DNA from 2 places in the Calidifontibacter indicus genome. Region 2 is predicted to be linked to the other one. Evidence: riboswitches for the same ligand, from Rfam matches in the RefSeq annotation. Region 2 holds a riboswitch; the other holds the start of a gene.
The links. Region 2 has a riboswitch for S-adenosylmethionine ahead of metX (homoserine O-acetyltransferase MetX). Riboswitches for the same ligand answer to the same signal wherever they lie in the genome.
Positions count from the first base shown of each region.

Region 1: linked by a shared signal. The riboswitch ahead of DFJ65_RS14190 (LLM class flavin-dependent oxidoreductase) and the one ahead of metX (homoserine O-acetyltransferase MetX) in region 2 are both predicted to bind S-adenosylmethionine.

Region 1 is NZ_QTUA01000001.1:2,991,370-2,995,576, forward strand. It holds gene DFJ65_RS14185 (NtaA/DmoA family FMN-dependent monooxygenase) at 1-1,306, opposite strand, end outside; gene DFJ65_RS14190 (LLM class flavin-dependent oxidoreductase) at 1,318-2,493, opposite strand; SAM riboswitch class IV at 2,568-2,678, opposite strand; gene DFJ65_RS14195 (RrF2 family transcriptional regulator) at 2,751-3,350, opposite strand; SAM riboswitch class IV at 3,372-3,489, shown strand; gene DFJ65_RS14200 (amino acid ABC transporter permease) at 3,562-4,207, shown strand, end outside.
Region 2 is NZ_QTUA01000001.1:2,682,968-2,687,174, reverse strand. It holds gene DFJ65_RS12805 (EcsC family protein) at 52-729, shown strand; gene DFJ65_RS12800 (DUF4192 domain-containing protein) at 827-1,828, shown strand; gene DFJ65_RS18360 (acyl-CoA thioesterase domain-containing protein) at 1,750-2,040, opposite strand; SAM riboswitch class IV at 2,177-2,292, shown strand; gene metX (homoserine O-acetyltransferase MetX) at 2,321-3,481, shown strand; gene DFJ65_RS12785 (universal stress protein) at 3,546-3,923, shown strand; gene DFJ65_RS12780 (RNA polymerase sigma factor) at 4,196-4,207, shown strand, end outside.

The sequences.
Region 1 (4,207 bases), 310 kb from region 2:
TGCCGCCGGAGTATTCGGTGCGCAGCACCCCGATCTCCTGCAGCAGCGGCACCACCTTGTCGACGAACGGGTCGAGACCGCCCGGCGTCAGGTGCGGCACCAGGATGAAACCGTCGCAGGCGTCGTTCTGCACGAAGTAGTTGAGCTGCGATGCGACGGTCAGGGGCGAACCGATGAAGCTCTGTCGTCCGGTGGTCTCGATGACGAGTTCCCTGATCGACAGGTTGTCGGCCTCGGCCCGCTCGCGCCAGCGGCGCGCGACCTGCAGCGCGTCGTCCCGGCGCACGCTGGCCCGCCCCTGCGTGAGCAGTTCGGTTCCGACGACCGGGTCGACGTCGGGCAACGGGCCGTCGGGGTCGTACGCGGACAGGTCGCGGTTCCATACCTGCTCCAGGAAGTTGATCGCGGTGCGACCGCTGACCTGCTGCCGCCGGATCACGCGTGCCTGTTCCTGCGCTTCCTCGTCGGTGTCACCGACGACGAAGGTGACACCGGGCAGGATCAGCAATTCCTCCGGGGTCCGGCCGAATTGGCCCAGGCGCCGCTTCACGTCGCGGTAGAACTCCTGCCCCGCCTCGAGCGTCGAGTGCCTCGTGAAGATGGCGTCGGCGTTGGCGGCCGCGAAGTCACGGCCCTCCGGCGAGTCCCCTGCTTGCAGAATCACCGGTCGCCCCTGCGGCGACCGCGGCACGTTGAAGCGCCCGCGGATGTCGAAGAACCTGTCGTGGTAGGCATACGCCCCCGCATGCGGGTCGGCGACGAACCTTCCCTCCTGCGCGTCGGCGATGAGGTCACCGTCGAGCCAGGAGTCCCACAACCGCCGCGCGGCGCCCACGGTCGCCGCCGCGCGGGTGTAGCGATCGGACGGATCGAGGTATCCCCCGCGCCGGAAGTTCTCCCCGGTGAACGCATCCGACGACGTGACGACATTCCATGCCGCCCTGCCGGCCGACAGGTGGTCGAGGGTGGCGAACTTGCGGGCGAGGTCGTAGGGCTCGTTGAAGGTGGAGTTGATCGTGCCGGCGAGTCCGATGTGTTCGGTCACCCCGGCGAGCGCCGCCAGCACCGTGAAGGTGTCGGGCCGGCCGACGACGTCGAGGTCGTGAATCCTGCCCTGGTGCTCGCGCAGACGCAGCCCCTCGGCGAGAAACAGGAAGTCGAACCTGCCGCGTTCGGCGGTCTGTGCGAACCTCCGGAACGACTCGAACGAGATCTGACTACCCGCCTCCGGATCGCTCCACACGGTGGTGTTGTTGACACCCGGGAAGTGCGCACCGAGCCGGATCTGCTTGCGTTGCTTGGTCATTGCCTGTCCTTTCAGGCCGCGGCGTAGCGGCTGGTCGGCCGGTCGAGTCCGAGGTGGCCGCGCAGGGTGGTCGATCGGTAGTCACGACGAAAGGCGCCGGCGTCCTGCAGTGCGGGCACGAGCGTGCGGGTGACCTGCTGCAGGTCGTGTCCGTGCACCGCCGGGCGCAGCCGGAAGCCATCGACACCGTGCTCGGTCCAGTCGAGGATCAACTCCGCGAGGTTGTCCGCAGTGCCGACGAAAACAGTTGCGTCACTGGTGAATTCGCGTCCCGCGAGTCGGTTGAGACGGCCGAGGCGATCCTCGGCGGCCGAGGTCGACGCATCGAGCACCACGACCAGGTCGGCGAGCACGCGCACCTCGCGTTCGGCGCGCCCGGCCGCCGTTGCCTCCCCGCGCACCACCCCGGCGATGCGCCGGGCGTCGGCCGCGTCCGACGGTGTCACCAGAGCGACGTCGGCGCTGCGTGCGGCCAGCCGGTAGCCGTCGTCCTGGTGCGCGAGCACCACCACGGGCGGTTGACCCTGCGGTGGCCGCGGAGTGATCGAGGGGCCGCGCACGGAGTACTCCGGACCTTCGAAATCGATGTAGTGCAGTCGATCCCGATCGATGAAGCGCCCGGTCTCCACATCCCGGATCTCGGCGTCGTCCTCCCAGCTGTCCCAGAGCCGGCGCGAGACCTCGATGTGGTCGGCGACCTCACCGAACAGGCTGCGCACCTGTTCGCCCGTGGGTCGCTCGGCGGACGGTGCCGGACGCCGGCCGACGTTCTCGTACTCCCGCGGGTCCCAGCTGCCGCGCAGTCGCACGCCGGCCCGGCCGTTGCTCACGAAGTCGAGCGTGGCGATCGAGGTCGAGACGTGGAACGGTTCGGTGTGCTGAGCGAGCACCGTCGGCACCAGGCCGATGCGCTCGGTGCGGGTGGCAACCCGGGACGCGACCAGCGCAGCATCGAGGGCGCCGACGACGACATCGTCGCGGTCGCCGTCCGCCGGGTCGGTGGGTGCGAAGCGATCCTCGAAGGTCACCAGATCGAGCATCCCGCGCTCGGCCTCCTGGGCGAGGTCGGTCCAGTAACCAGGGTCGAAGAGCCCACCGGCGAGTGTGGGTGTGGAGCGCCAGGCGCCCGGGTGCCATCCGGCGCCATCGAGCGCCACGGCGAGATGAATTGACTGTTCGGCCGACATCGGCATCACCTTTTCGTCAGATGCGAGGTCGCGAAAGAGATGCCTTCAGGGCGTAAAGCCTTGCCGGCAAAGGGTATTCGCGCTTGCGACGCCGGGTGGCGTCGCCGGGTCATCACCTGGAGCACCCCGCCGCGAGGGAGGGTTGCCGGACAGCCAGCCAGGGCTTGACGCTGTCACTCGTGACCGATGCCGAAGCTAGACGACGAACCGCCGTCTTGTCTAATGCCTATCTCAAAAGTAGGGATTGAAGTGGTGGGTCAGCGAGGCAACCAGGCGTCATCGGCGTCGCCGAGACGCCGCACCGACGCAGGGAACTTCCCGCCGAGCAACTGCTGCAGAGTGACCACGTCGAGCACTGCGCGCATGCTCGACCGCAGCGCCACCCAGAGCGCCGGAACATGCTCGGCGACGCCCTCGTAACTCAGTTCGTGCGGCCGCACCCCGTGGATCTCGGCGAGGGGGCCGTCGACACTGCGGATGATGTCGCCGATCGTGATCTCCTTCGGCGATCGTGCGAGCCCGTAACCGCCGGCACACCCACGCTGGGTCACCACGATGCCGCTGCGTCGCAGTTGACTCAGGATGGCCTCGACGAACTTTCGGGGCAGATCCTGCTCGCTGACGATGCGGTCGATCGTCAACCGCTCCGGGTAGGCGATCGCCAGCTCGAGCGCCGCCCGCACCGCATAGTCGCTGCGCGCCGTGATCTGCACGGATGTCCTCCTGTTGTCCCGCCACTCGCCCGGTGTCGCCCCCACTGCATGGTTGCCCGAGGTGCCCACGATAAACGGTGCCGACGCGAAATAAATCCCACCATTTAGATAGAGCATGCTGTTAACTTGTGGAATCCAGAACATCTGGTTATGTTCCAGCTCTCAGGTGATGAGCGGCAGTGACAAGCCCTGGCTTGCTGCCCAGCAACCCTCCTCCCGCGGTGGGGTGCTCCAGGTGACCACCCGATGGGTCGCGAAACCGCGCGATCCATAAGCGCGACGGCTCGACAGACCCCACCCGGCAGGCGCCGGCCGTGGGCTGACGACGCCCGCCCGATCAACGTGAGGAATACCCATGTCCCAACTCACCGTCGACCAAGGGTCGGCGACACGGAGCGGGCCGGCGATCCGCCCCGCTCCCGACGTCAGCAAGGGTGATCAATCCCCCGCTCCCGCAAGCGAACTTGCCGCTGGTCTCGTCGCCGATCTGACCGCCGATCTCGCCGGCGCCCCGCTGCTCGGGCGCCGCCGTCCGCTGCGCTGGGCGTCGGCCGGTGTCGCCGCGGTGCTGTTGGCGATGCTGGTGAACACCCTGTTCACCAACCCACGCTTCCAATGGCACATCGTCGGCGAACACCTCTTCAGCAAGGCCATCCTCGACGGGCTCGTGCTCACCATCTGGCTCACCGCCGCGGTGATGGTCAGCGGATACGTGCTCGGCATCGCCGTCGCCATCCTGCGGTTGTCCGACAACCCGGTGTTGAGCTCGGCGAGCTTCGGATTCGTCTGGCTGGTGCGCTCGGTGCCGCCCCTGGTGCAACTGTTGTTCTGGTTCGAGATCGCCTCGCTTTATCCGCGGCTGTCGATCGGCATCCCGTTCGGACCGGAATTCGCCTCGGTGCAGACCGCACACCTGTTCTCGGCGATCGTCGCGGCATACGTGGCCCTCACCATCGACGTCGGCGCCTTCGCCGCCGAGATCGTGCGCGGCGGTCTGTTGT
Region 2 (4,207 bases):
CGCGGGCGGGAAGTGCGCTCGGCGGGCAGTTCGGCTGTCATGATGTGCCGCATGTTCGGAATCGGTCGTGACAAGAAGGACAAGAACCTCCCGGTGAAACTCGACAGCGGCCCACTCGGCTCGACCGCCCTCGGTCTCGCCGAGCGGATCATGCAGGTCGGCATCGACGGCAAGGGCAGCTTCCACTCCGCGGAACAGATCGCGGCGAAAGCGCTGCAGGAGAGCAAGGGAGACCGCGAGAAGGCGGTCAAGGAGATCATCTCCGACACCCGTCGCCTCGCCGCTGCAAACGGGTTCGTCACCGGGCTCGGCGGGTTCGTCACTATGGCCGTGGCGCTGCCGGCCAATGTCGCAGGGTTCTATCTGATCTCCACCCGGATGGTCGCCGCGGTCGCCAAGGTGCGCGGCTACGACCTGCGTGACCCCGCCCTGCGCTCGGCGATCCTGCTCACCCTCGTCGGCGCCGACGCCGACGACATCCTCAACAAGGCCGGCGTCGTGTCCACCGGACGGTTGGCCAACCTCGCCACCCAGCAACTCCCGCCGCCGGTGATGATGGTCGTCAACAAGGCCGTCGGATTCCGGCTCATCGGCCAGGTCGGCGAGAAGGCGACCACCCGGCTCGGCAAGGCGATCCCGTTCGCCGGCGGTTTCGTCGGTGCCGGCATCGACAGCTGGATGCTGCACAAGGTGGCCGACAACGCGCGCAACCAGTTCCCGGCGCGGTGAGCCGGTAGCCGTCCACACCCTGCTCCTTCGGCCGGTTCGATCCACAGCCGGGATGAAGCCGTCCCCGCACGGGGTGCGCATGCGCTGAGGTCGGCCCATGAGACCGACTCGATCGCTGCGCGGCCAGGGCGAACTGCTGGCGCATGTGCCCTATCAACTGGGCATCACCCCGACCGACAGTGTGGTGGTCGTCGGCTTCGACGAAGCGCACACGATCGTCGTCACGCTGCGGCTCGACCCGCCGGGCAGCGACCAGAAGTCGGCGGTCGCGGCACTGTTCGCGCAGGGCCGTCTCAGCCGGCTCGCGCACGCGACGCTGATCGTCACCGGACCGGACGAGCAGGTGCTCACCGGCGCCCTCGTGGTGCGAGATGCTCTGGAGGTCAACGGAATTGCCGTGGGTCACGTGCACTCCGTCGACTATCGCGAGCGCACCTGGCAGACCGAACGCTGCGACTGTGGCCAATGCCCCCAGGGCGCGGAGCGGTTACCCGAGGCACACGGCATCGGCGCGGTGCTGGACGCGGCCGTGCGCGGCATCGACCCGTCGGTGACCCGCGCACAGCTGGAACAGGGGTGTCGACCGACGCCTGCGGAGGAGGAGATCGCGCTGCTCGTCGGTCGCCACCGAACGACGCCGCTCGAGGCGGCCGTCCGCGAATGTGCGCTGGCCGAACTGGTCGACCCGGGTGCCGCGCTGCCGACCGATCCGCTGACGCTGGCGGCCGCGACGCAGGCCGTCCAGCAGGTCGGCGTGCGCGACGGCCTCCTGCACTGGGTGCGTCCCGACACCTTCCCGCCGCCCACCGGCCGTGACCGGCTGCTGGGTCGCGACGGCCCACCGTCGCCGCCGGCTCACGTGCGCCCCGCGATCGTGGCCCGGCTCGTCCGCTGGGCCTGCCGGGTGCCCGACCAGGACGCGGTGCCGATCTGGGCGTGCGTCGCGGCGCTCGAATGGGCTCGCGGTGGCGGCCCGCTGGCCACCATCGCGCTCGAAGCGGCGTTGGACGCCGACCCGGACTACCCGCTGGCGAACCTGGTGTACGAATGCCTCATGTTCGGGGTGCTGCCGACACCGTGCGACCCGCCCGCGGCGTGAGCTCGGCGTGAGCGCGGGCGTGAGGGCAGACGAGCACTCACCTCCGGGGCCGGACTCAGCCGGACCGGGATCGGGCCGGGGATGTCGAGGCGCACGCCGGCCAGCCGGGTGCCGGGCATCGGTTCGTGTTGCTCCATCGCACGTGACAGCAGGGCGGCCGGCGGTCCGGCGTGCTGCGACTGCGCACTCCACGGACCCGCCGTTGCCGGCAGCGACTCGAAGGTGGACTCGTCGATCTGGCGTTAGAAGGAAGCCACGGGCCGATGGTAACCAGCGGTCGGCGACCGCCCTCGTCCGTATGGGGAACAGCCGGTTCTCGTGCCGGGGCGGCTGCGGTATCGTCCAAACGGTCAAGAGTCCCAGCGACAAGCCCCGGCTTGCTGGGCGGCAACCCTCCACCGCGTGGGGTGCCCCGGGTGAGGACAAGGTCGCCGACCCCATCGGTCGTGCGGCAAGCGCGGGGCCTGCTCGGCCCCCTGATCGGGAGAGGCGATGAGCAGCATCCAGACCACCGGCACCCCCACCGGCACACCCACGGTCGACGACGACCCGTTCGCCAACGCGGCGCTACGCCGGTTCGACGCCGGTCGCATCGCGCTTGAGTCGGGCCGGGCGATCGACGATGTGGTCGTCGGCTATCAGACCTGGGGCACCCTCAACCGGGACGCGAGCAACGCGATCCTCGTCGAACACGCGCTCACCGGCGACGCCCACGTGGTGGGGGAGAAGGGCGCCGGACAACCGACCGCAGGGTGGTGGCCGGGGGTGATCGGTCCCGGCCGACCGCTCGACACCGACCGCTACTTCGTCGTCGCCGCCAACGTGCTCGGCGGGTGTCGTGGCACCACGGGACCGTCGTCGACCGCTCCCGACGGTCGGCCGTGGGGCTCCCGATTCCCGCAGGTCAGCATCCGCGACCAGGTGCGACTGGAGGCGGCGCTCGCCGATCACCTCGGGGTGCCGAGTTGGCGGCTCGTGCTGGGCGGGTCGATGGGTGGGATGCGCGCCCTCGAGTGGCTCGGCAGCTACCCCGACCGGTGCGAGGCGGTGCTCGCCATCGCCACCACCGCCTGCGCGACCGCCGACCAGATCGCCTGGGGCCAGGCCCAGGTGCTGGCCATCACGTCAGACCCGGATTGGGCCGGCGGCGACTACCACCCCGGCGAGGGGCCGCGCGCGGGCCTCGGGATCGCGCGCCGGATCGCGCACACGACGTACCGCTCGGCGCAGGAACTCCAGGACCGTTTCGGCGTCGACGCGCAGGCGAGCGAGAACCCGCTCGACGGCGGCCGGTTCGCCGTCGAGAGCTACCTCGACCACCAGGCCGGCAAACTGGTCAACCGCTTCGACGCGGCCAGTTACGTGCATCTCACCCGCGCGATGGCCACCCACGACATCGGTCGCGGACGCGGGGGAGCAGCCGCGGTCATCGCCCGCTACCCGGGCCGACTGCACGTCGCGGCCGTCGACTCCGACCGGCTGTTCCCGCCGCACCTGTCCCACGACATGGCGGCGGCGGCCGGCGAACGGGTGCAACTGATCCGATCGGCCAGCGGCCACGACGGCTTCCTCATCGAGACCGACCAGATCGAAGCCATTGTCCGATCGGCGTTGGTCGAGGTCGAGCACCGCCGGGTGCTGCAGGTCGGGTAGCGTCACCGATGGTGCCGATCTTGCCGATGTCGCCGGACGTCGGCCCGGAGTTTCTGGAGGTCTGATGACGATCGTGGTGGCGCTGTTGGCGAGCCCGGAAGGCGAGGCCGCCTTCGCAGAAGCCGTGCGGGTCGGCGCCGTCGAGAACGTGCCGGTCACGGTCGTGCCGCTCGATGAGTCCGCCGCCGCACGCGCACAGGAACTCGTCGGTGCTCTGGCCCCTGATGCCGCCACGCCGAGCGTCGACGAACCGTTGCGCGGCACAGACTTGGTCGAGGCCTTCCTCGAGCGGGCCGAGCAACTGTCGGCGAGCCTGATCGTGATCGGCCTGCGCAAACGGTCGACCGTCGGCAAACTGATCCTCGGATCGAACGCCCAGCGAATCCTGCTCGATGCCCCAGTGCCCGTGCTCACGGTGAAACCTGCCGACGACCGGCGGTGATCCGCCGATCTCCTTGGGATGCAAGGAAATCGAGCGCGCCGATCGGCTGATGCACGGCGCCGCCGCGGGGTCGGAGAATGCCGCCGATTCGGTTCCGGTCGTGGCGTAGTTTTATAATGGTGATTAAGTACGCGCCGCCTTCGGGCACGAACCGAAGAGTGACCGCGAATTGCTTGCAATCCCTACTGGTGAGCCGCCCCTGGCGGTGTGTCGTGCTGCCCAGGCAGCACGATGCGCACCCCGCTCCGATTGGAAGGTAGTCCGTGACTTCCGTGTCGAAATCC